DNA from 2 places in the Lysinibacillus sp. FSL W8-0992 genome. Region 2 is predicted to be linked to the other one. Evidence: riboswitches for the same ligand, from Rfam matches in the RefSeq annotation. Region 2 holds a riboswitch; the other holds the start of a gene.

Region 1 (11,729 bases), 310 kb from region 2:
ACACCAAAATAATTGGACCTTTTTCGCTTTCCCAAAGCTCAACAAAAAAACAATATCCATTTGGGAAATCATTTAAATATGCCTCATCATCAAGGCAAATGTTATTTTTATACTTAGTAGCCCATTCTGACTTAACATCATGTATTAATAAACACTCTAATGTACTTTTTCGTTCCGTTTGATAGTTACAGATAAATACTTCTTCTACTTCGCCATTAAAAATCATTTGTCCAAGTTCCTGCAACGTAAAATTATTAGAGTAGATTTTACTTGCCACTACTACTTCATTGTTATAAATCTGATTTTTTTCCTTGTCTATGAAGTAGCCTTTTTTTATCACAGTAGTTCACCTCATCTAGTTTATTAATCGTCTAAAAAAGCTCAAACATTTACTTTATAATTCAATGCTAACTCATCCCCAGGTAGTCCTCGTATCCCCCAGTTATGCTTAGGTGTTTCAAAAATAGTAATTTCTATATCCTGAGGAGCTATACTTAATTGACTGTTAATTTTTTCAAACAGCAATGCGAGTAATTGTTTTTTCGTTTCTATCGTACGACCTTCGAACATACTAATTTCAATAATGGTATATGCTTCAGTTCTTTCACTAGGAAAATAAAAATCTTCTTTATTCATTGGGAAAAAACGATGAAATTTCTTATCGGATGGCAATCCCAGTGCCTCCATCATACAAGAATGAATAATAGTCGATAATGCTGCCTTAATAGGATCTAAACTGTCCTTAATACCATATATTTTAATTTGACTCATGCTCATCTCACCTTTCTCTTCTAACCACCCATTCTATTCTAAAATGTATGACCTTTTTTATCCGCATCATTATCTTAACATATATATCCATTTTGGTTAAAAATAACACTGAGAAGAAGTATTTTTAAATTGGGCAAACTTTAATAAATGAACGATGTATGAAGTCCAAAATAAGGGCAAGAATAAAAGTATAAAATTCCATTATGAGGTGAAGTATGAAAAAATTAATTATCGGTACTTTTACAGCAATCCTAACAACAGGATTATTATTTGGGTGTGGTAATGCGAAAGAAAAAACGGAGCCTAACGATACTGAAGCACCTTCGACACACAAAGAACATATGGATGATCAAAACAAAACTGATGACAAATCTAAGGAGTAAGTCTTCCTTAAATTCATCAGACATAAAAAAACCAGCTCTAATATAATAGAGCTGGTTTTATCATTAAATTTATTATCGGAATGTGTGAATTTTATTTTAAAATTTTTGATATTATCCTTAAGCCTCTAATAACCCGCAACAATCTGAGTTATTTTCTGAAACTGTAGTTGTTCAAGCGTTGTCCATTCAACAAATTTTTATATTAGCTTCCAATAAAAACACATACCGAGAGCGACTTCTAACCGCCATCCATTACCTTAAAATCATACAATGTAGTTTTGGTTCAAAAAAAGTTGTTGAATTATTTGGAAGCGGAGTCTTATCCCTTCTATCAGAGGTGTTATAATTTTAATAGGAGACTAATGAATACTAGTAACATTCTCTTTTTTTACTAAACGAACTAATAATTTCTTTTGTATTACGCATTCTTTAAAACGTCTATTAATAATATTTTGCATCGATGTATTATCTACATCAGTAAAAAATGTCACGAACATATTCTCTTCTATCGCCCTTTTGACAACGGGGGCATACACTAACATCCCCCCTCCTCCCAATCTGGTAGCGGGCAAACGCTTCACATAAGAATGGGGTAAAAGTATCATGTTCTGCGCAACTCTCTCAGCAATGCACCACCCCACTAAATCTCCTTCAAGAAATAAAGCAAAGCTAAATTCTTCATCGACAACGCCTAAATTCTGAACAAAAGGATAGACATGATCATCAAACTTATTCTTATTAGAAATTGCTTCTCTAAATATCTCACTCACATGCTGACTCCAAGGTACTACTGTTAAACTAGTAGGTATTTTTAAATTCCATAACCATTCATTTTGTTGTATTCGATTAAAATCCAGCACATATTTTTCTATGCCTTGTACATTCCCACTCCAACCTTGATTGGTTAATATATTTATGAAGTCATCAGATTTACTGTTCATAGTAAGCGTTATTTCTGTTATTAAAAAGCCGATCTTTTCAAAATAATTTTCCGCTTCATTATATAGTTGCATAACAAAATGATGGGCATTCTCCTCATCATTTACAACTAAATGTGTAATCGCTGCTGACTTATTATCAAAATTGATGTCTGCAATAAGGATACCTATTGGACGTGTATGATCAACTAAACCTATTCCCCATAAACTTGCGTCCATTAATTGCAACCTTTTAAAATGATTAGGATTCAAAAAAGTTAAAAACATACTATAATTACTTGAAGTAAGATTTAAAATTTCCATTAATTTCACCTCTTAAAAATAAGTAGCCTAAGTTATTAGGCTACTTGGAAATACTACACTTCGTCAAATGACTCTGTTACCGGATTAAATACAAGGTTGGCAAAGTGGGTATTTTTGTAATTTTTAGTTAAAGCATACTTATTCTCAGTAGTTCTTAATTCATAACCTGCAGTTACAGCCGTTTCTACACCATTAGTTGCTTCAATGAAATAATAATATGTCGTAAATGGTGTTGCTGTATCATCATTCCAGCGTTGTGTACCACTCGCAATGCTTGAATGTAAAACAATTGCCCCTACTAAACTATTGCTTGTGTTGCGTTTTATCGTATAAGTAACCGTTCCTACAGATGATTGATTATCTGTCCAAGTAATTGTATTTCTAACGCCACCCGGTGATAAATCTATTGAACTTCCACTCACATTTGTTACAGGTAAAAATACGCTATTCTCGTTTTATCCATCTCTATATCTCGGTTTTATAACGAGCCTTCACCGTGCAGGCAACTTTCATCGCACACGGCGATCCGTCAGCGATAGATCTTTAAGTTTTATTTCCCCGTAGTTAATTATAAATTAATTATAGTAATGACAATACTGACAAATGTTAATATTAATGTTAATTCTTGAAAATTTATTCACTTCTAAAACTTATAATATTATGCCGTTTGCTGAAGATTAACTCTGTAATTTTTGTCTTAACAGTATTAGTCTCTAGAAAAAAACTTAAATTAATACTGTCTCTTTCTTCTTACTCTTACTTGCAACACCCAACACTTCTTTTCTAATACATCGTCAAATACTCATCACGTTCCCAGTCATGGACGCGTGTGCGGTATTTGTTCCATTCAATTTCCTTCGCTTCTGTGAACTTCTCAAAAATATGATTGCCAAGTGCGTCACGTACAATATGATCCATCTCTAGCTCGATTAGTGCGTATTCTAAAGAAGATGGTAAACTATCAATGCCATTTAATTCACGATCCGCGCGGTTCATTTTATAAATATTTCGATCTACAGCATCTGGTGGTGTTAAACCTTTACGTATCCCATCAAGGCCAGATGCTAAAATAACAGCCATCGCTAAGTATGGGTTAGCCGCTGGATCAACAGAACGTAACTCAATACGAGTTGAAAGACCTCTTGCTGCCGGGATGCGAATAAGTGGTGAGCGGTTTTGGGCTGACCAAGCTACATAGCACGGTGCTTCATAGCCTGGAACTAAACGTTTATAAGAATTTACTAAAGGGTTTGTCACAGCTGTAAAGCCGTGAACATGCTTCATAACCCCTGCCATAAAGCTGCGAGCAGTTTCGCTCAATTGTATTTCTGCATGTTCATCATAGAAGGCATTTTTATCACCTTCAAACAATGAAAGATTGAAATGCATCCCTGAGCCATTAACGCCAAATAACGGTTTTGGCATAAAGGTTGCATGTAAACCGTGCTGTGCAGCGACTGTCTTAACGACGAGTTTGAACGTTTGTATATTATCACACGCTTCAATAGCACTTGCATATTTAAAATCAATTTCATGCTGACCAGGTGCAACTTCGTGATGTGACGCTTCAATTTCAAAACCCATGCCCTCTAGCTCAAGCACAATATCACGTCGACAGTTCTCGCCTAAATCAGTGGGCGCTAAATCGAAATACCCACCACTATCATTTAATTCAAGTGTTGGATGCCCTTTATCATCTAGTTTAAATAAGAAAAATTCTGGCTCTGGACCAAGGTTAAACGAGCTAAAACCTAAATCTTCCATTTCCTTTAATACCCGCTTAAGGTTGGAACGTGGATCACCTTCAAATGCTGTACCATCTGGTCGTGCAATATCACAGATAAAACGTGCTACCTTACCTCTTTCCGCTGTCCATGGAAAGATAACGAATGTATCTAAGTCGGGACGTAAATACATATCAGACTCCTCAATACGAACAAACCCCTCAATCGATGAACCATCAAACATGACCTTATTGTCTAATGCCTTCGCTAATTGACTAACTGGTATTTCCACATTTTTTATTGAGCCCAATATATCAGTAAATTGTAGGCGAATAAATTTCACATTTTCTTCTTTCACCATGCGGATAATATCATCTCTTGTATGATGTTTCATTCTTCACCACTCCAATTTGTCATTTTTCTTAACGTGTTTTTTTGTAACTGCTTTTAAATTACACTAAAACAACAAACAAGCGCAATGGGCATGTAATGTTTTATTACATATTTTTTTTCGAATAAATTTATCTTTATTTTAGATGTATAGTTATATTAGGTTGGACCTATATATTGACATCAACTAAAATAAAACTTAATGATTACTAAAAACTTTCTTTTATAGAACATTAGTCTTGCATTCTTTATATTTTACTGGTACATTATAAACTAAATATAAATTCAATAGTACTTAATAGGATATTTTTACTATTCTATATACCAATCACTATTAAAGTAATTGAATAATTCGAAAGTAGCTTTTATAATAATGACGTCGGTGGATAAAGGCCTTATGATTCCATCCAGTACCAAACAAAACTCCCTTTCAAATGGTCTAAACTACCAAATTGAAGAAAACTTCGCAAACTCCAGGCAAATGATTTAGCATCGCCTTAAAATTCTTATTTAACACTTTGTCACCAATATTAAGTATCCATATTCAAAAGATACATAGACTTACAAGCCTTTTTACTGCTATAGGGGTGACAAAAACCATAGGGTGAAAACAGTATTAGTCAACGATATTCATTCCTTTATCACACATAACTATTTTTATAGAAATGACATTAATTCTCTGCGTTTAAATGTTAGTAATCTTAAAATACATGAATTTCTTAAACACCGCTAAAGTATAGAAAACACAATACCTATTATACTGGATGGGTTTAGACATGCGTTTTCATTCCTATTCTTTCTCAATATAATGGCGATGACCTATTTAACTTTACTTACATTTTACTGGATATCACTAGCGAAAATGTAAATGTAATTTTACGTACAAGATAGGTGATTGGTAATGAAATTTACACTGCGAGTTCAAGCAAATCGACAAGCAGTTCATTTTATAGATAATGTGATGGAAAACTATACAAATATTTATAGTATACCCTTCAGTAAAGAATTGAGATTTGTTTTACACGAATTAGTAATTAATGCTATTGAAGCAATGGAAAAAATCGATACACCCTCTTCCTACGGCAAAATTCAAATTCAAGTTTTGCAAAACGATGAGGAGATTACATTAACAGTCATCGATGAAGCACAAGGCATTACTGAAAATGATTTAAAGAAGGCATTACAATTCGATCCTAACGAACACTATTATAATTATACAGATCGAGGTCGAGGATTATTTTTTGTCAAAAATATGGTTGATTCTATTTGGTTTAAACATATTTCAAGAACCAAATTTTTAGTCGGTGTTTCCAAGAAAATTCATGAATAAAGTACATCTGTAATTAGGAGGGACTTTTTGTGAAATGGACAATCCGTAAAAAAATGAACTTACTTATTCTTACCTGTATTTTGTTAATGGTTTCTCTTATAGCAATAATTGATTTTTTTGAAGCTAAAAAGAATTTTTTAGAAAGTGCAAATGCCAAACTTTTATCGGATTTACAATTAAGTTATCAATATTTTGATGTTAAAATTCCTGGAGATTGGGACATTAAAAATAATGAATTATATAAAGGCGATGTTAAAATTGCTGGCAATTTCGATATTGTAGATGAGATTGGCAATCTAGCAGACGGTAATTTTGTGACAATCTTTCAGCACGATACACGAATTAACACAACTATTGTGGAAAACGGTATACGACAAGTGAACACGAAGGCTCCTAAAGAGCTTACTACTGCTGTGTTAGAGCAAAAAGAACGTTTTATCGGTACAGCTAATGTATTAGGTAGTATGTATCAAGTTGCGACAGAGCCAATTTTCAATAGCAAAGGCGACATCATCGGTATGTGGTCGACAGGCACGCCATCAGCGCCCTATATTAACATTGCTACAAAATATGTCCTTGAGAATGTGGCCATTTCATTAGGAATAGCGATTTTGATGTTTGTTAGCATTAGTTGGTTTTTACAGCGCCAAATTATTGGACCAATTAATCAATTAAGTTTAAATGCTAAAGAACTTGCTAATTTAAATTTAAACGTAAAAATATTAAATCCTAAAGGAAAAGATGAAATCGCCAATTTAGCACAAGCATTTAATAGTATGAAGCAGCGTTTAACAGAAACAATGACCATTGTCTCGAATAGCGCAAATCAAATAGCTAGATCCTCGCAGACATTAGCCGAATCATCACACCAAACAAGTGAAGCCTCAAACCAAATTGCCTTAACAATGAACGACATTTCAAATGGTACCACCATTCAATCAGACCAGGCTGAACGTATTGTTATGATGATGAAAACAACGATTGAGGAAGTAACCAATAGTTTAGAAAAAGCAGAAGCAACTTTAAATAGAGCAATTCAATCTACCTATATCGCCCACAAAGGAGAAGATGCTATTAGTGAAGCAATTAAACATTTAAATACAGTCACTCATACGGTTTCTTATGCAACCGATTCGATTCAAAAACTAGGCAAACGTTCCGAAGAAATAGGTGGAATTATTACTGTCATAACGGGTATTGCGGAGCAAACAAATTTATTAGCTTTAAACGCGGCCATCGAAGCTGCTCGAGCCGGAGATCAAGGAAAGGGCTTTGCTGTAGTCGCATCAGAAGTTCGTCAGCTTGCTGAGCAGTCAAGTTTGGCTTCTGGTCAAATTACAGATTTAATTAAAAACATACAAGCCGAAACTGCTGTGACCGTCCGAACTATGGAAAGTAATTTACTAGCAGTAGAAGAACAGGTGAACATCATTAGTAAAGGCGGACATGCCTTACAAGAAATCGTTGAACATGTTGTTGAAACAGAACAAGGTGTGAAACAAATGAAATCTGCATTCACGCATGTCAATGACAATTCATTAGGTGTTCAACAGGCAATACATGATATCTCACGCATTCTAGAAGATTCTGCGGCAGCTTCCGAAGAAATGGCAGCTACGTCTGAAGAACAACATGCAACTGTAGCTGAGATTTCACATAAATCAGAGGAGTTAGCGGAAATTTCTACTAAACTACAAAACGAAGTAAATAAATTTAAATTTTAATCTTTTAACTAAATGACACGGAGGAGCACTGAAATGAGTAAGAATAACATGATAAATATTGATTCAAAGACTGATTATATTTCAATCGCCTTTACAGGGAATTTAGAATATGGATTAATCGATGAGTTAAAAGAGGAGCTACATGCTATTAGTTTAGATACAAAGCATGGCTATGTAATTGATATGCAAAGGGTAACGAATATTGATAGTACTGGTTTTGGTATGATTATTAATTTCGCAAAGAAAGTTACGATTGCCGAAAAGAAAATCGCCATCATTGTGACAGATGATTTTATTCGTAAACTGTTCGCGATCTCACAATGTGACAAAGTATTCCCCATTGCAAAAAGTGAACTGCAAGCGCAGCAAATGATTAAAGAAAAAAACTGGTTAGGTGAGCTTGCCCTAAGTGAATATTAAGTGCCAGGCACTCACACAATTTTGAATTCTCCCAGAAGTAAAAATCTACCTAGCCTGCTGTGAGAACGTATAAACGAAGCCGCAACAATCGCGCGATAGCGAGTGTTGCGGCTTATATTGTGTCTGCAAGTGCCAGGCACTCAAACAATTTCATTCAATATTATTTTTGTAAAAGCATATTTAATAAAACAACGATAATAACGATCGGAACGACTACTAACATTAGCACGCGATAAGTCTTATAAAATCCCTGCCCCATTTGACTTCCCATGAGCAATTCCTTCTTCACAAAGCTTTTATCTACTACATAGGCAATAAAGATCGCAATCAATAAATTGCCCAATGGTAGCATTAAATTGGACACTAAATAATCAGTAGCATCAAAAATCGACTTTCCGAAAATGGATACATCCGCTAATAAGCTAGATGATAATGCCGATGGAATGGAAGCAATAAAAACAACAACTCCTAGCAACATCGTTAAGGCTGAACGTGACATATGCCACTTCTCCATAAATGCTGCAACAATGATTTCATATAAACTAAATGATGACGTTAACGTCGCAAATAAAAATAGTAATAAAAACAGCGCTAAAAATAGTTCACCAAAAGGCATTTGACTAAATGCTGTCGGTAGCACCATAAATAATAAGCCAGGCCCAGCTTGTGGCTCTAAATCAAAGGCAAACACTACAGGGAAAATAGCTAGTCCTGCTAAAAATGACACGAGCACAGTCAGTAAAACTACTGAGCCAGCAGAGTTTGGTAAACTAACATCCTTTTTCAAATACGAACTATATGTAACCAAACAAGAGAACCCTACTGCCAAACCGAAGAATGACTGCCCTAACGCCTCTAATAACGCTTTACCCGTTATATTTGAAAAGTCTGGCCATAAGAAGAATTTCACACCTTCCATTGCCCCATCTAATGTTAACGCACGAACAACAAGAACAATAAACATAACAAATAATAATGGCATCATCCACTTATTTGCTTTTTCAATGCCGTTTTGTACACCTAGTGAAATGACAAGTACATTTGCCAGTGTAAATAACGCTAAACCTAGTAACGTAATCCACGGAGTACTAATAATTTTTCCAAATAACTCACTGGGATTAACCGTTGAATCAATAACAGCCCCAGATACACCTAGGCCACTATAAATAAATATCCAGCCCCCTACAACACTGTAAAAGGTTAATAATAGAAAACAGCCAAGTACACCCATGCGTCCAACCCAAGCCCAAGCAGGTTTCGTTGGAACAACCTTTTTATAGGCTGTTATCGCCTCTGATTGCGTACCACGCCCTAAAATATACTCGGATAATAACATCGGTAGGCCAATCAACAAAGTGAACACCACAAATATAAGGAAAAATGCGCCGCCACCACTTTGCCCTGTGACATATGGTAGCTTCCATATTGCCCCTAGTCCAATCGCAGCACCCGCCGATGCTAAAATAAACCCTAACTTACCGGACCATTGTCCATTGTTTTCACTCATCTCTTCAATCTCCTCAAATCTAACTAATCTCACATTAATTGTACATTAAAATAGTAATTTAGACTAGTCAATTCCTGAAGATTCCAGTATGCTATTAGATCTATACACAAAAAACCCCGAGTAAGAATAAACTCGAGGCTTAATTTATTATTTTGATAAATACATTGTACGTTGTTGTTCAATCCATCTACGCATCGTTGTGAACAGTAACACCATGATAGCTGTTAATAGAACACCTTTTACGATATTAAATGGCAAAATACCTGCAATAATCATTTTATATAATGAATCGCCAACTACTGGCTCCATACCTAAGAAATAAGTGTACATCGGTAAAAATACTGCGTAATTTAAAAAGCTCATTCCTACTGCCATAACGATTGTTCCTGTTGCCAAACCTCCGACAAGACCCGCAATTGTTTTAAAACGGTTAAAAACAAATGATACTGGTAAAATAAATAATATACCTGTCACAAAGTTTGCAATATGTCCAACCGGAACCCCTGTAGGCGTACCCGAGAAAATCCAATCCAGTATATTTTTAAATAGTTCTACTAAAATACCCGCAACTGGACCCATTGTGATAGCTGCAAGTAAAGCTGGCATATCACTGAAATCCACCTCTAAAAATGCTGGGAACGGCGGAATCGGGAAATTAAAAAGCATTAATAAAAACGAAATACTACTTAGCATACCAATCGTAATAAACGATTGCAGTTTGATATTTTTCTTCATTGAAAACTCTCTCCTCTTTGCTGATTCAATCTTGCAAGAAGAAAGGTTACGACGTAATCGATTGTTTTTTCACGAAAAAACCCTTATGCACATCAGCATAAGGGAGAAAAGGCATGATTAAATAACGCCATTACTAGCTATTTTTTGTGCATACAGTGTAATTAGTAGACACACTGAAAAAAACGCTCGCACATAGCTTAATTCGTAACAACGAATGACGATCGTACCTTCATCTTCTCCCATCCAGACTATACTGTCGGCCTTGGAATCGCACCAAGTCAGCCATGCAAAAAAATCTTTGCACAGGTCGCGGGCTGAAGAGCCATTTAGTAAATCATGCGAGCTAATGTAGTTTAGTACAACACTAGCGATTTACAACTCTATTACCGCCGGTCGGGATTTTCACCCTGCCCCGAAGATGAATCAATATTATTTTATAAATTAACTATAATGTTTTATTACATAAAAGTAAATACTTCTGCTTAAAAAATTCCGATTAAATTTGTATGTTTTAATGAATGCTTCTATAAAAGGGCCATTTGATTTTCGAGTTCAGGTAATTCGAATTCAGCCATGAACGACGAATTCCGCGTTTTAGCACTGGGATTCCGCGTTTCAGAGCCTGAATTCCGCGCTTCAACAGCCGGATTCCGCGTTTCAGCACCCGATTTCCGCGTTTTCCCCATCAGACAACTCATACAAAAAACAGCTACCTCATAAAAGATAGCTGTTTTTCTTTGTTACTGCATTGTTTGTTTATTTGCACCTACAGGTATCGGTAAAAAATTTGTTAAATCAAAGCCTTCCCAACTATCCTGTACGACGTTATCTAAGCGTAGCTTTTTATCAAAGCTTGAAGCTGTCAGCATCATGGCCTCGATTAATTGCGTTGCCCGCACAGCATCCATTGTCATCAAATCCAGCGGTGCGTCAAAGGTGATGACAACACCACCATCTTCTTCTTTCACTGTGTACGTTACATTTTCAGGGATGACAGGTACATAAATATCATCTTTTTTATCACGCATGGCGATAAGTGCCTCTGTAACAGTAGGATATGTTTGGTGGAAGTCGGGCGATAAATATTCAGTACCATTTTCTTCTGTATATAAATAATAGTTGTAATGATTATCTTTCGTTAACTGTATAGGCTCACTTGGCTCACCAACCTGCGAAAATTCATAAGGAGAACCATCTGCATTTTTTAACGCAATCGCTTTATATTCAGAGTCGGAAAAAGTATCTTTTAACGAGCTTAAATATTTTGTTACAGAAGCTGAAGCTACATCGTAATCATTTTTTTTAGGTAAGACGTGAACTAGCGTCTCACCCTCTTCCTTCAACTCACCTTTGTATGGATGATAATTAGCAAAACCAAGTGCTTCCTCATCAATTTGTGGTGCGTATTTTTCATACATTTGTAGAGTTGTCGGCTTTTTCTTTCCAAAATCAGCCGTTAATTTTTCGTTCGGGATTACATAGGTCATTGGTATGCTATCAGCAT
Region 2 (11,729 bases):
TTGCCGCATAGGTTTTTTCATTTAATCCATTTATGAGTATCAATGAAACACCGGTAAATAGCAGAACACATACACCGCTAACGAATAACAAGCTGACGTTAGCGTGCTTTACATATAAATCCAATGCAAATGATAATAAAAGTGCATTAACGATCAAACTGATTATTGAAAATAGCCCCTGTCTTTTGCCAACAATTAATAAGGCGAAAATAAAAATCCACGCAACGATTAATACGTATTGATCGCGCTTTGCGTCTAAAATCAAACCTGATAATTGCCCTTTTTGAGCGTTGTCTGCCTTTATAGAAACAAAAAGTTTGTTTCCGACCTTGTATTCGTGATCAAAAGCGCCAGAGGAAGAATACTCATTTGTTAAATGAATAAGTTGACCTTTGGCTTCTCCATTTTTCACTAATGCAGTTATTTGCTGCGTAAATAATTGATCATCATTACTATACATATCTGATATAGGTGTTGAATCTTCCAACTCTGTTTTTATCACTTCCGCAATTGGCCGCTCATAAAAGGATTCATTGTGAGAAACAAATAAAACGGAAGCCACAAAGCACAACGCTAATAGGATATAGAATAAAATCCGTTTTTTATGAGAAATAGTAGTAAACAATAAAAAACCTCCAATGAGGGGAATTTGACTATGTTCGTAGCAAGTGAAGTGTCCGTTGTACTGAAGCTGCGTTGAACAATGACTCACATTAACATTCCTATTTTTCTATGTCAAGGCTGGTCAAAAGTAGTCACGTAGGAAGGAACGCTCTTAACCATTTAAGGTTTCCCTTTTAAGATAAAGGAGCATGCCGTCTATGATGGTTTGACGGTGGCATCCGTTGAATATTTAGTTATATTGACTTGCACGTATCATTTTTAGTCATTCCACTGAATATGTAAAAACATTCAGATAAAATTACATTGAATGTCTGTCATGAAACTGGGAGGGGAGTGACAAGCTATACAAAAAATGTGACCGTGTTATAGGGATGGCGTACATTATACATTCATCATAATGCGGATACTAATAACATGGAATTGTTCTTCCACTGTTCCTTTTAAAAGGAGTGAGGTTGCCGAAGGAGGGTTTAGTAAAGAAAAAAGGACGATAACCACAATTATTTCACAATCGGCATATCGTCCTGTTTTAGTTTTAACGTATCGTTTTTGTTGAAGATTTGCTTTGTGTAGAAGAACTGAGAAGTTGTATTTGCTCTTCTAGTACTGTACTTGCGTTTTGTAAAAACTGTGAAATGAGAGCAAGCTCTTCTTGCTTGTAGGATGAAGCTAGTTGAAGCATGGCTTGGTGAAGCGACTCATACGTATGACGGATTTCTTCTTTCGATTCATATTCTGGGACTATAATGACCCTGCGACGATCATTAGGGTCATTTTCTCTACGCACATAACCGATTTTTTCAAGGCGATCAACTAATGCTGTAATACTACCTGTAGCAAGGCCCGTTTTTTTTGAAAGCTCTCCGGCAGTAATTGGACCAGTTTCACGCAAAATATCCAAAGAAATAAAATCATTATTGTATAGCCCAAGAGATGCGGCCACATTTTGCTGGTGTAATATTGTGCGAGTTCCTAGCCCGCGCATAAGTGAAGTGAAATGTTCACGTGGATCAGTCATTTGATTTTCTTGATTGCTTGACAAAAGATAAGCCTCCTTTTAGACTATTAATATCTTGATGGTCGAGATATTAGATGGTCAAGATATTTGATGAGTGTGTAATTGTTTACGTGTTCATTCTAGCGAAGGTATTAATAATTTGTAAAGGGGTTTCTAAATGGAAGCATCGAAAAGTAATAGTAATACAAAATTAGTAGTGGCAGGTTTACTTCTTGCCATTTTTATGTCAGCAATTGACAATACAATTGTTGCGACTGCAATGGGAACAATCGTATCGCAACTTGGAGGCATGGACAAATTTGTTTGGGTTACTTCTGCTTATATGGTAACAACAATGGCTGGTATGCCTATTTTCGGTAAGTTATCCGATATGTATGGAAGAAAAAGATTTTTTATTTTTGGTTTAGGTGTTTTTTTACTTGGTTCGGCTCTTTGCGGTTTCGCTCATACAATTGAGCAACTTAGCATTTTCCGCGCGATTCAAGGGATTGGTGCAGGTGCGCTAATGCCAATCGCATTTACAATTGTATTTGACATCTTTCCACCAGAAAAACGAGGGAAAATGGTAGGGCTACTTGGTGCTGTATTCGGTATCGCAAGTGTTGTAGGTCCACTTTTAGGAGCTTATATTACAGATCATTTTGGTTGGGAATGGGTTTTTTATATTAACTTGCCAATCGGTATCGTTTCATTAATGCTTATTATAAAAAATTATAAAGAATCCCCGGTTCTTACTAAACAGAAAATCGATTGGTGGGGAGCGGCTACACTTGTATTCGCTGTTATAAGTCTTATGTTCGCATTGGAGCTAGGTGGTAAACAGTTCGATTGGAGTTCTGCGCCGATAATTTCATTATTTATCAGTTTCGCTGTGTTCTTTATCGTGTTCTTTTTTGTAGAGCTGAAAGCAGAAGAACCAATACTTCCTTTCTTCTTATTTAAACGTCGATTATTTGCCTCTTCGCAAATGTTAGCGTTCTTATATGGTGGTACTTTTATTATTTTAACAGTATATATACCAATTTATGTGCAAGCTGTATATGGTGCTTCCGCTACGAATGCAGGGCTAATTTTGATGCCAATGATGTTGGGGTCTGTTGCAGGAAGTGCTTTTGGCGGTATTTTCTTAACGAAAATGAGCTATCGAAACTTAATGGTTATTTCAGTAATATCTTATTTTGCAGGTATGTTTTTACTAAGCACACTTACGCCAGATACGGCTCGAATACTTCTTACGCTGTATATGATTCTCGTAGGCTTTGGCATGGGCTTCTCTTTCTCATTATTACCGACAGCTTCACAGCATAATTTAGATGCTCGTTATCGCGGTACTGCAAATTCAACAAATTCGTTTCTTCGTACGCTAGGTATGACGATGGGCATTACAATCTTTGGCACAATTCAAAACAATGTATTTACTAGTAAGCTAACAGAAGGTTTCAAAAATATGGGGCAAGGATCAAATTCTGCAATGTTTGATGTTGGCGATATGAGAGAAATTTTTGAACCTAGTGTACGCGAAAATATCCCTGCAAACATTCTTGATATTATTGTGAATGCTATGTCTAACTCTGTGACACATGTGTTTCTTCTTGCACTCATTCCTATTGTTATTGCAGCCATTTTCGTTTTCATGATGGGGAACTCTCGAGTGATTGTTACAGCTGAAAAAGACAACAAGGAAAATTAAATAAAATATCGTAAGAATTTAAGCTATTGATGATACTAGTAAGTCGTACTATGTTCAGGAGGATAATGATGAAAGAGACCATTTTTATTAAAGGTGCTTGGGAAAATAATTTGAAGAAAGTGTCGCTTTCCATACCGAAATATAAGCTAGTAGTACTGACTGGACCTTCTGGCTCAGGGAAATCAACGTTAGCTATGGATACACTTCAGCGGGAATGCCAGAGACAGTATTTAGATTCTATGGGAATGATGGCTAATACGATTAGCAAGCCAAAGGTTGAGTTTATTCGTGGGCTGTCACCGTCAATTAGCGTCGGGCAGCATGTGACAAATCGAAATCCACGTTCAACGGTAGGAACAGTAACAGAAATTTATAAGTATATCCGATTTATCTTTGCCAGACTTGGGGAACAAGTTTGTACTTCATGTAATATGAGTATTCCTGCTTCTTTTGAACCAACAGAAGCGTTCGTAGAAGAAGATGAAGAAATAGACAATCAAATAATTAGTTGTCCTAATTGTCATGAACAGCAAGCGAAATTAGGCATGCTACATTTTTCTTTTAACAAGCCTGAAGGTGCTTGTGAAACTTGTAGTGGCCTTGGTCATGTGGCGAGTATAAATGAGGCGATGGTGTTTAATCCTGAGCTCAGCTTACGAGACGGTGGCGTAGCTTCACTAAAGGGGGTCCATCGTGACATTCAAATGCGTATTTTAGTGGCAGCAGGAAAGCATTATGGATTTGAATTTGATCTTGATCTACCATTAAAAGATTACGATGATGTTCAGCGAGATTTATTATATTATGGCGTCGAGAGCGAGGAATTTAAACTTCACTATCCAAATAGTAAACCGGTCTCAGGAACAAAGTTTGAAGGAGTCATACCGAGCTTATGGAGACGATATAAGGAGAAAGAGGGAGAATCAGGGGCTAAAGAAAAAGAAGGAAGTTTCTTTCATGAACAACTTTGCCCAGATTGCCTTGGTGCACGCTTAAAGAAAGAAGTTCGTCAAGTTAAGGTAGCGGATGCAACAATTTCGGACGTATCTGAGTGGTCGCTTGAAGATGTATTCAAATGGACGAATAGCTTGCAGACGGCGTTACCTGAAGCAAGTCATCATTTATTGGTGCCTATTATCGAGGATATGTTAACAACACTTCAGCGGCTTATCGATGTTGGACTTGGTTACCTTTCATTGAACCGTCAGACGGTATCATTGTCTGGTGGGGAAACACAACGTCTACGACTTGCTACCATATTAGGTTCAGCTTTAACTGGCGTTCTGTATATTTTGGATGAACCGACAACCGGTCTTCATGCAAAGGATACAGCAGGTCTCATTCGAGTGCTTCAGGAATTACGTGATTTAGGTAATACTGTACTAGTTATCGAGCATGATGTTGAGATGATGCGAGCGGCAGATCATATCATTGATATCGGTCCTGGTGCGGGAATACATGGTGGTACTGTTGTAGGTGAAGGCAGTCTGGATGATTTAATGTCAAATGAGCAATCAGTGACTGGAGCTTATTTGGTAGAAGAATGCTCCCCTTCTCCTGTTCGAGTTCGTAGGGAGGGAAATGGACAGCATATCACGATTCAACAAGCAAAACTTCGAAATGTCGACATCCCTACTGCTTTTATTCCATTGGGGTGTCTTGTGTCAGTAACAGGCGTTTCAGGTTCAGGGAAATCTACGCTTGTTTTTGACATTCTTGCACAAGGAAAATCGAAAAACCTTGCCCAAATAGGATGTAAGGAAATTAGTGGGTTAGAGCATATCGAAAATATCGTTATCTTTGACCAATCGCCAATGGGAAGAGTACAGCGTTCTAATGTCGCTACTTATACGGATGTCTTTACTCACCTCCGCAAATTGTTTGCAGGATTGCCAGAAGCAAAAGAAAGAGAATTAACTTCAAAGCATTTCTCATTTAACTCTGCGGGTGGACGATGTGAAACATGCCAAGGTTTAGGGGTATTATCAGTAGATATGGATTTCCTAGCAGATATAGAAGTGACATGTACAAACTGCAAAGGGAAAAGATTTACTGACGAAGTGTTGCAAGTTAAATATGAAGGATACTCCATTTCAGATTTGCTAAATATGTCTGTGGAGGAGAGCTTACCAATTTTGAAATCGGAAACAAAGATTTCTCGCATGATTGAAATGCTATGTGAGGTTGGGTTGGGTTATCTTCAATGGGGGCAATCGGTCAAAACTTTATCTGGCGGTGAAGGACAGCGTATTAGGCTGGCAAACGAATTAAGTAAAGCATCCAAAAACCACACGCTTTATTTATTGGACGAACCTACGACAGGTCTTCATCCATCTGATATTAAATTGTTACATGCTTTATTAAACAGACTTGTCTGTGCCGGAAATACCATTATCGTCGTCGAACATAGTCTGGAATTAATCCGTGAATCTGACTGGGTTATCGATATTGGACCTGAAGGAGGAGCCGCAGGTGGTAAGCTTGTAGCTGAAGGAACGCCAGAGCAAGTGGCAAAAGTATCGGATTCCTATACGGGGATGTTTCTGAAAGAAGTACTCGCCGAAGCGTTCTAATTACATTTAACAAACGGTACTTTAGGGAAATACCAAAAAATAGAAAATTAAAAAGAATACGCTCTTTTAGTTAAGATGAAGGTTACTGTACATCTTTCTACTAAAAGAGCGTATTTATTTATGAACCCTTCAAAAGTTCATGCAAACGTTTCTATTTTAAATTATCCCCAAAGTCACTTGCTCCTTATTCATACGCTCAATTATTAGCTGGTTGCTTTAATTTGCACATGTGGATTGTGCCAAGGCAATTAAACTGCACAAAATAGCCATTAAAAAATTTTAAGTGGATAATGTATTAAAATAATGTTATCGTATGAAGTAACTAAATAAACATATCCTTCAGGGTAGGGTGAAATTCCCAATCGGCGGTGATGAAGTAATTCAAAGTCCGTGAGCGCAAGCTGATTTGGTGCAAATCCAAAACCGACAGTTACAGTCTGGATGGGAGAAGGGTAGATGTGTAAGCTTTTTAAATTCATATGACTTTAAAAGGTCTATTTGGCTACGCTTATATTCAAAACTACTTCCCATCGCCTTCGTTGGGGAGTTTTTTTATTAAGTTAAAAATTTAATAGGTATCTGTTCTTCGGGGTAGGGTGAAATTCCCAATCGGCGGTGATGAAGCAATTCAAAGTCCGTGAGCGCAAGCTGATTTGGTGCAAATCCAAAACCGACAGTTATAGTCTGGATGGGAGAAGAACGATGAGATGGTAGCCTTTGGAAAATTTATTTCCATTAGGTTTATTTAGTGACGTCTTATGAATTAGAACTCCCAAACCTCATTTTTATATGGGGTTTTTTGTTTGTCTCGTTTAAGCAATTACAGGTCAAAATTTAAAAAGTAGAAAGTAGGTGGAAAAATGTGTTTACAGGTATTATTGAGGATGTTGGTACAGTAAAAACCTTGCAAAACGATAGACAAAGTATGAAAATAACTGTTATTTCGCCAAAGATAGTATCGGACGTGCAGCTAGGAGATAGTATAGCTGTCAATGGCGTGTGTTTGACAGTAACACAATATAATGAGCAGGAACTGACAATGGACGTAATGCCTGAAACAGTGAAAGCGACAAATTTGCAGCAACTCACGGTTGGTAATGCAGTAAATTTAGAGCGTGCAATGCCTGCGAATGGACGTTTTGGTGGTCATTTTGTTTCAGGGCATGTTGATGGAGTGGGAAAAATATTACGCAAACGTCCAATGGCCAATGCAGTATACATCGATATAGAACTTTCAGAGGAGTTAACTTGCTATTGTATTCCTAAAGGTTCAATCACAATTGATGGAACGAGTTTAACGCTCTTCCATGTGGCAAAAAACAGCGTCACCGTATCGCTTATTCCACACACATATAAGGAAACCGTATTAGGGACAAAAAATGTTGGATCACCAGTCAATATTGAGACCGATTTAGTTGGTAAATACATTATGCACCAGCTACAGCGTGGTCAGCAATCACCGACCATTACAAAAGATTACTTAGCGAAGCATGGGTTTTAACCTGTCTTTGAAAGTAAAGAACGTACAGTAAATTAAAGTTTATTAGGAGGTGGCAATTTGCTACATTCAATTGAAGAAGCAATTGCAGATTTAAAACAAGGCAAAATGATTGTTGTCGTGGATGATGAAGATCGTGAAAATGAAGGGGATTTACTTGCCCTTGCAGAGTTCATGTCACCAGAAACGATAAACTTTATGGCCACATATGGAAGAGGGCTTATTTGTACGCCGATTTCACAGGAGCTTGCACAACAATTAGCGTTGCATCCAATGGTCATAAATAATACAGATCATCACCAAACGGCATTTACTGTAAGTATTGATTACAAAGATACAAAAACAGGCATTAGCGCCTTTGAACGTGCGTTGACAATTCGAAAAATGCTAGAGTCACAAGCGCAAGCAACTGATTTTCGTAGACCTGGGCATGTATTTCCCCTTATAGCAAAGGAAAATGGTGTTTTAGAACGTAGAGGGCATACGGAGGCAACTATCGATTTAGCAAGGCTTTGCCGAAGCATACAAGCTGGTGTTATTTGTGAAATCATGGGGGATGATGGTGAAATGCTTCGCTTTGATGACTTAGTCAAATATGCGGAAAAACACAAATTAAAAATGATTTCGATTGATGCATTAGCAGCCTATCGTCGTCAACAAATACAAGGAAAAAATTCACTTACAGTGTAAAAGAGGAGAATCAATTTATGGGAAAAACATTTGAAGCACAATTAATTGGCAATGATTTAAAAATAGCGGTAGTAGTTGGTCGATTTAATGAATTTATTACTAGTAAATTATTAAGCGGTGCAATGGATGGGCTAAAACGTCATGGTGTAGACGAGGATTTAATTGATGTTGCGTGGGTACCAGGTGCATTTGAAATTCCATTTATTGCAAAACAGCTAGCGGAAACAAAAAAATATGATGCCATTATTGGTCTTGGCACAGTTATTCGTGGCTCTACAACACATTATGATTATGTTTGTAACGAATCAGCAAAAGGCATAGCTAACGTTTCTCTTACAACTAACATACCAGTTATTTTTGGTGTTGTCACAACTGAAAATATTGAGCAGGCAATTGAACGCGCTGGGACAAAATCTGGTAATAAAGGTTATGACGCAGCAATATCAGCTATTGAAATGGCGAATTTACAGAAAATGATTGGCTAAATTTCAATGACATAATGTATAGGTGAAAAGGATAACTGCATAATTTGCTGGACATTGGGAAAAATATTGTATGTGTATTTTAATACAATAATTTATTTGAATCGAGTTCAGTAGGAGATGAGGAATATTCAATCAATGAATCAAAATATCGAATTGAAAACGTTGAAAGAACTATTTCAACGCTCTGCTGACGTAATATTTCAATCTTATACCTTTCAACAGCATAATGTTCATTTTATTACATGTGAATCAATGTTCGATCAGTTATTATTGAATAAGGTCATTATAAATCGAGTCCAATCTTTGTGCGAAAATGTTTCAACACCATTATTAGCAGAGCAAATAATAAATGAATTACACATTCCAAATCTTCAAAAAATAACGAATTTAGAAGAGGCTACTACACGTGTATATACAGGATATGCTTTGCTGTACTTTGAAAAGGAGAAAATTTTATTCTCAAGTAAAATTTCAAATAAGCCGAATCGAAATCCTGAAGAAACAAAAAATGAACTGGTAATTAAAGGACCGAGAGATGATTTTATAGAAGATGTCTTTATTAACATTGCTCTAATTCGCAAGCGACTACCAACTAATTCATTGAGTGTAGAAACAATGGAAATTGGTAGGCGTTCTAAAACAACTGTAGCCGTTCTTTATATGGAGGATATTGCCAATAAAACGATGGTGGATGAAGTGAAAACGCAATTACGTAAAGTTGATACAGATGTCGTGATTAATGGCGATATATTGATGGATGGGGTGGGCAAAACATCTAAAATTCTTCCCCTACATGATTATACAGGTCGCCCAGATTTTGCAGTACAAACGTTAAGTAGAGGACGCATTCTTATTTTAGTTGATGGAGTGTCCTATGTCATCATTACACCACCTAATATCTTTTTACTCTTTAAATCAGGTGAAGACAATGATTATCCAGCTATTGTAGGTTCTATAGAACGACTGCTACGAATCGTAGGCATATTAATAAGTATGCTTGCACCAGGTTTTTGGCTTGCCTTATCGACCTATCATCAAGAACAAATGCCAATTCTACTTTTAGCAACAGTTGTACAATCAAGAACTGGCTTGCCTTTTCCTACCTTACTGGAAATATTGCTCATGTTATTTATGTTTGAATTATTTCGAGAGGCAAGTCTCCGCTTACCATCTCTTTTGAGCGGAACCATGAGTGTTGTGGGAGGTTTAATTGTCGGAGATGCGGCGATTAAGGCAGGCATAACGAGTCCTTCAATGATAGTAGTAATTGCTATTTCAAGTATTGCGGCATATACACTTGTAAATCAATCGTTTGTAACGGCCATGAGTATTTTCCGTCTATTTGTCGTCTTAATGGCTTCTTTTTTTGGCTTATTTGGTTTCTTTTTGTCCCTATTCTTTATTCTTATTTATGTTGCGAATATACGCGTGCTAGGTGTACCGTACGTAAGTCTTGGTGCAGATTTGAATTGGTCTGATATCAAAAAATCTTTAATACGTGCAGCTCCAAGTGGATATAATAAACGCCCAAAATTTTTACAGCCTCAAGATAAAACTCGGTCTTCCAGTAAAAATTAATGATAGCCATTTTAAATAAATAATAAAGTTATTTTCATGCTTTGCTTGTAAAAACGCTTGGATTGGACAAAATACTTAATGAAGAGTATGGATTAGACTTATCTATATTTTTCTAGACCAATCACAAGGGGTGGATAGTTATGCCGAATGTTCAAGTAAGCTGTGCTGTATCAAATTGTGTTTTCCATGCCAAAGGTAATTTTTGTGGTGCTGAAAAGATAGCAATCGATATGGATAAACGTATCGATAAGAAACATGATGCAGAGTTTGCTTCTGATTTTGAAATGCATATGTCCAAAGAGGCGGCAAGTCAATCATCAGATACGTGTTGTAAAACATTCAGATCTAAAGAAAAAGAAAAACTTTAGATGATAGGTATAGGTTGTTTAAATAATTGCAAATAGAGAATTAAGGGCAATATTTAAATAATTTATCTTTACCTTATAATTAATGATTTGGTCACTTTGAAAGTCGTCTTCCTATATGGAAGATGACTTCTTTTTTTAGCATTTTTTATAGTGCCTCTTGACCTTCCAGTTACTTGAAGGAATACGATAATATTATCATCCGATTGGAGTATAGGAGGTATGGAAATGGAAAAATACGAAGATTTAGTAGTAAGCGTAGTTTCGATAATGGGAGATGCTTATGACATGGGTTTTCAACAAAGTAAGGAAATACAATCATCTGCTCATTTAATACAAGATGAACTGTTTCTTGCCTTATCAGCTACTTGTAATGCTCAAAAGGCTCAAGAGGCATTACAGAATATTTCACCGAATCTTTTACAAGAGATAAAAGGGTTAGCTTCTGGTTTAGAACAGTCATATGAATCCCTTATAAAAATGTATAGTGGTTATAATATGACATTTCCAGATATGGGATGTACGTCGTTTGTGCATAATGGGCATTATGTGAGAAATTACGATTTTAGCCCTACTTTATATGATGCAAGGCTTGTTTTTTCTAATCCGTCAGAAGGGTATGCAAGTGTTGGATTTAGCCAGCAAATCATTGGTAGGCTAGATGGAATGAATGAAAAAGGATTAGTTGTAGGACTTCATTTCGTTAATAATGAATGGGAAGGAGATGGCTTTCTTGCGTCAACAATTGTTCGAATATTACTGGATAAATGTAAAAATATTGAAGAAGCCATTTTGCTATTAAAAAAAATCCCACATCGTTATTGCTACAACTACTCGATGATTGATCGAAGTGGGAAAGTGGTCGTGGTAGAGGCTACACCAATGGAGCAAATTGTTTTTGAACAACACTCATTTATGTGTACTAATCATTTTGAATCACAAGAATTGAAAGAGAAAAATAAAGCATCTATTGATAATTCAATACAACGCAAGCGCTATATAAATCATTTTGTTGCAAACGCATGTACGACTGCTATGTCTGCTTTTCAATATTTTAATGATGGAGATTCACCACTATTTTTTAAGCAATATAAAGAATACTTTGGTACATTTCACACAGTGCTATACTCACCAAATCAATTAGAAGTCATTGTGGGAATAGGGGAGAATAGTGAGCCACTTACGTTTTCCCTGCATCAATTTTTAAG

What was found. A riboswitch is a leader RNA that binds a small molecule or an ion and turns the genes downstream of it on or off. The one in region 2 is predicted to bind FMN.
Region 1: linked by a shared signal. The riboswitch ahead of NSQ74_RS19430 (ECF transporter S component) and the one ahead of ribE (riboflavin synthase) in region 2 are both predicted to bind FMN.

What each region holds. Positions count from the first base shown of each region.
Region 1 covers NZ_JBBOZQ010000001.1:3,859,474-3,871,202, forward strand. Annotated here, with positions in the region: gene NSQ74_RS19380 (hypothetical protein) at 1-340, opposite strand, end outside; gene NSQ74_RS19385 (tautomerase family protein) at 382-771, opposite strand; gene NSQ74_RS19390 (hypothetical protein) at 987-1,154, shown strand; gene NSQ74_RS19395 (hypothetical protein) at 1,514-2,395, opposite strand; gene NSQ74_RS19400 (hypothetical protein) at 2,449-2,817, opposite strand; gene glnA (type I glutamate--ammonia ligase) at 3,179-4,513, opposite strand; gene NSQ74_RS19410 (ATP-binding protein) at 5,411-5,839, shown strand; gene NSQ74_RS19415 (methyl-accepting chemotaxis protein) at 5,869-7,563, shown strand; gene NSQ74_RS19420 (STAS domain-containing protein) at 7,597-7,983, shown strand; gene NSQ74_RS19425 (sodium-dependent transporter) at 8,144-9,490, opposite strand; gene NSQ74_RS19430 (ECF transporter S component) at 9,638-10,225, opposite strand; FMN riboswitch at 10,453-10,649, opposite strand; gene NSQ74_RS19435 (RNA polymerase subunit sigma) at 10,966-11,729, opposite strand, start outside.
Region 2 covers NZ_JBBOZQ010000001.1:3,550,032-3,561,760, reverse strand. Annotated here, with positions in the region: gene NSQ74_RS17910 (YibE/F family protein) at 1-625, opposite strand, end outside; gene NSQ74_RS17905 (MarR family winged helix-turn-helix transcriptional regulator) at 1,160-1,642, opposite strand; gene NSQ74_RS17900 (MDR family MFS transporter) at 1,800-3,332, shown strand; gene uvrA (excinuclease ABC subunit UvrA) at 3,401-5,905, shown strand; FMN riboswitch at 6,237-6,362, shown strand; FMN riboswitch at 6,484-6,609, shown strand; gene ribE (riboflavin synthase) at 6,768-7,406, shown strand; gene ribB (3,4-dihydroxy-2-butanone-4-phosphate synthase) at 7,464-8,093, shown strand; gene ribH (6,7-dimethyl-8-ribityllumazine synthase) at 8,111-8,578, shown strand; gene NSQ74_RS17875 (spore germination protein) at 8,714-10,156, shown strand; gene NSQ74_RS17870 (DUF1540 domain-containing protein) at 10,297-10,524, shown strand; gene NSQ74_RS17865 (C45 family peptidase) at 10,750-11,729, shown strand, end outside.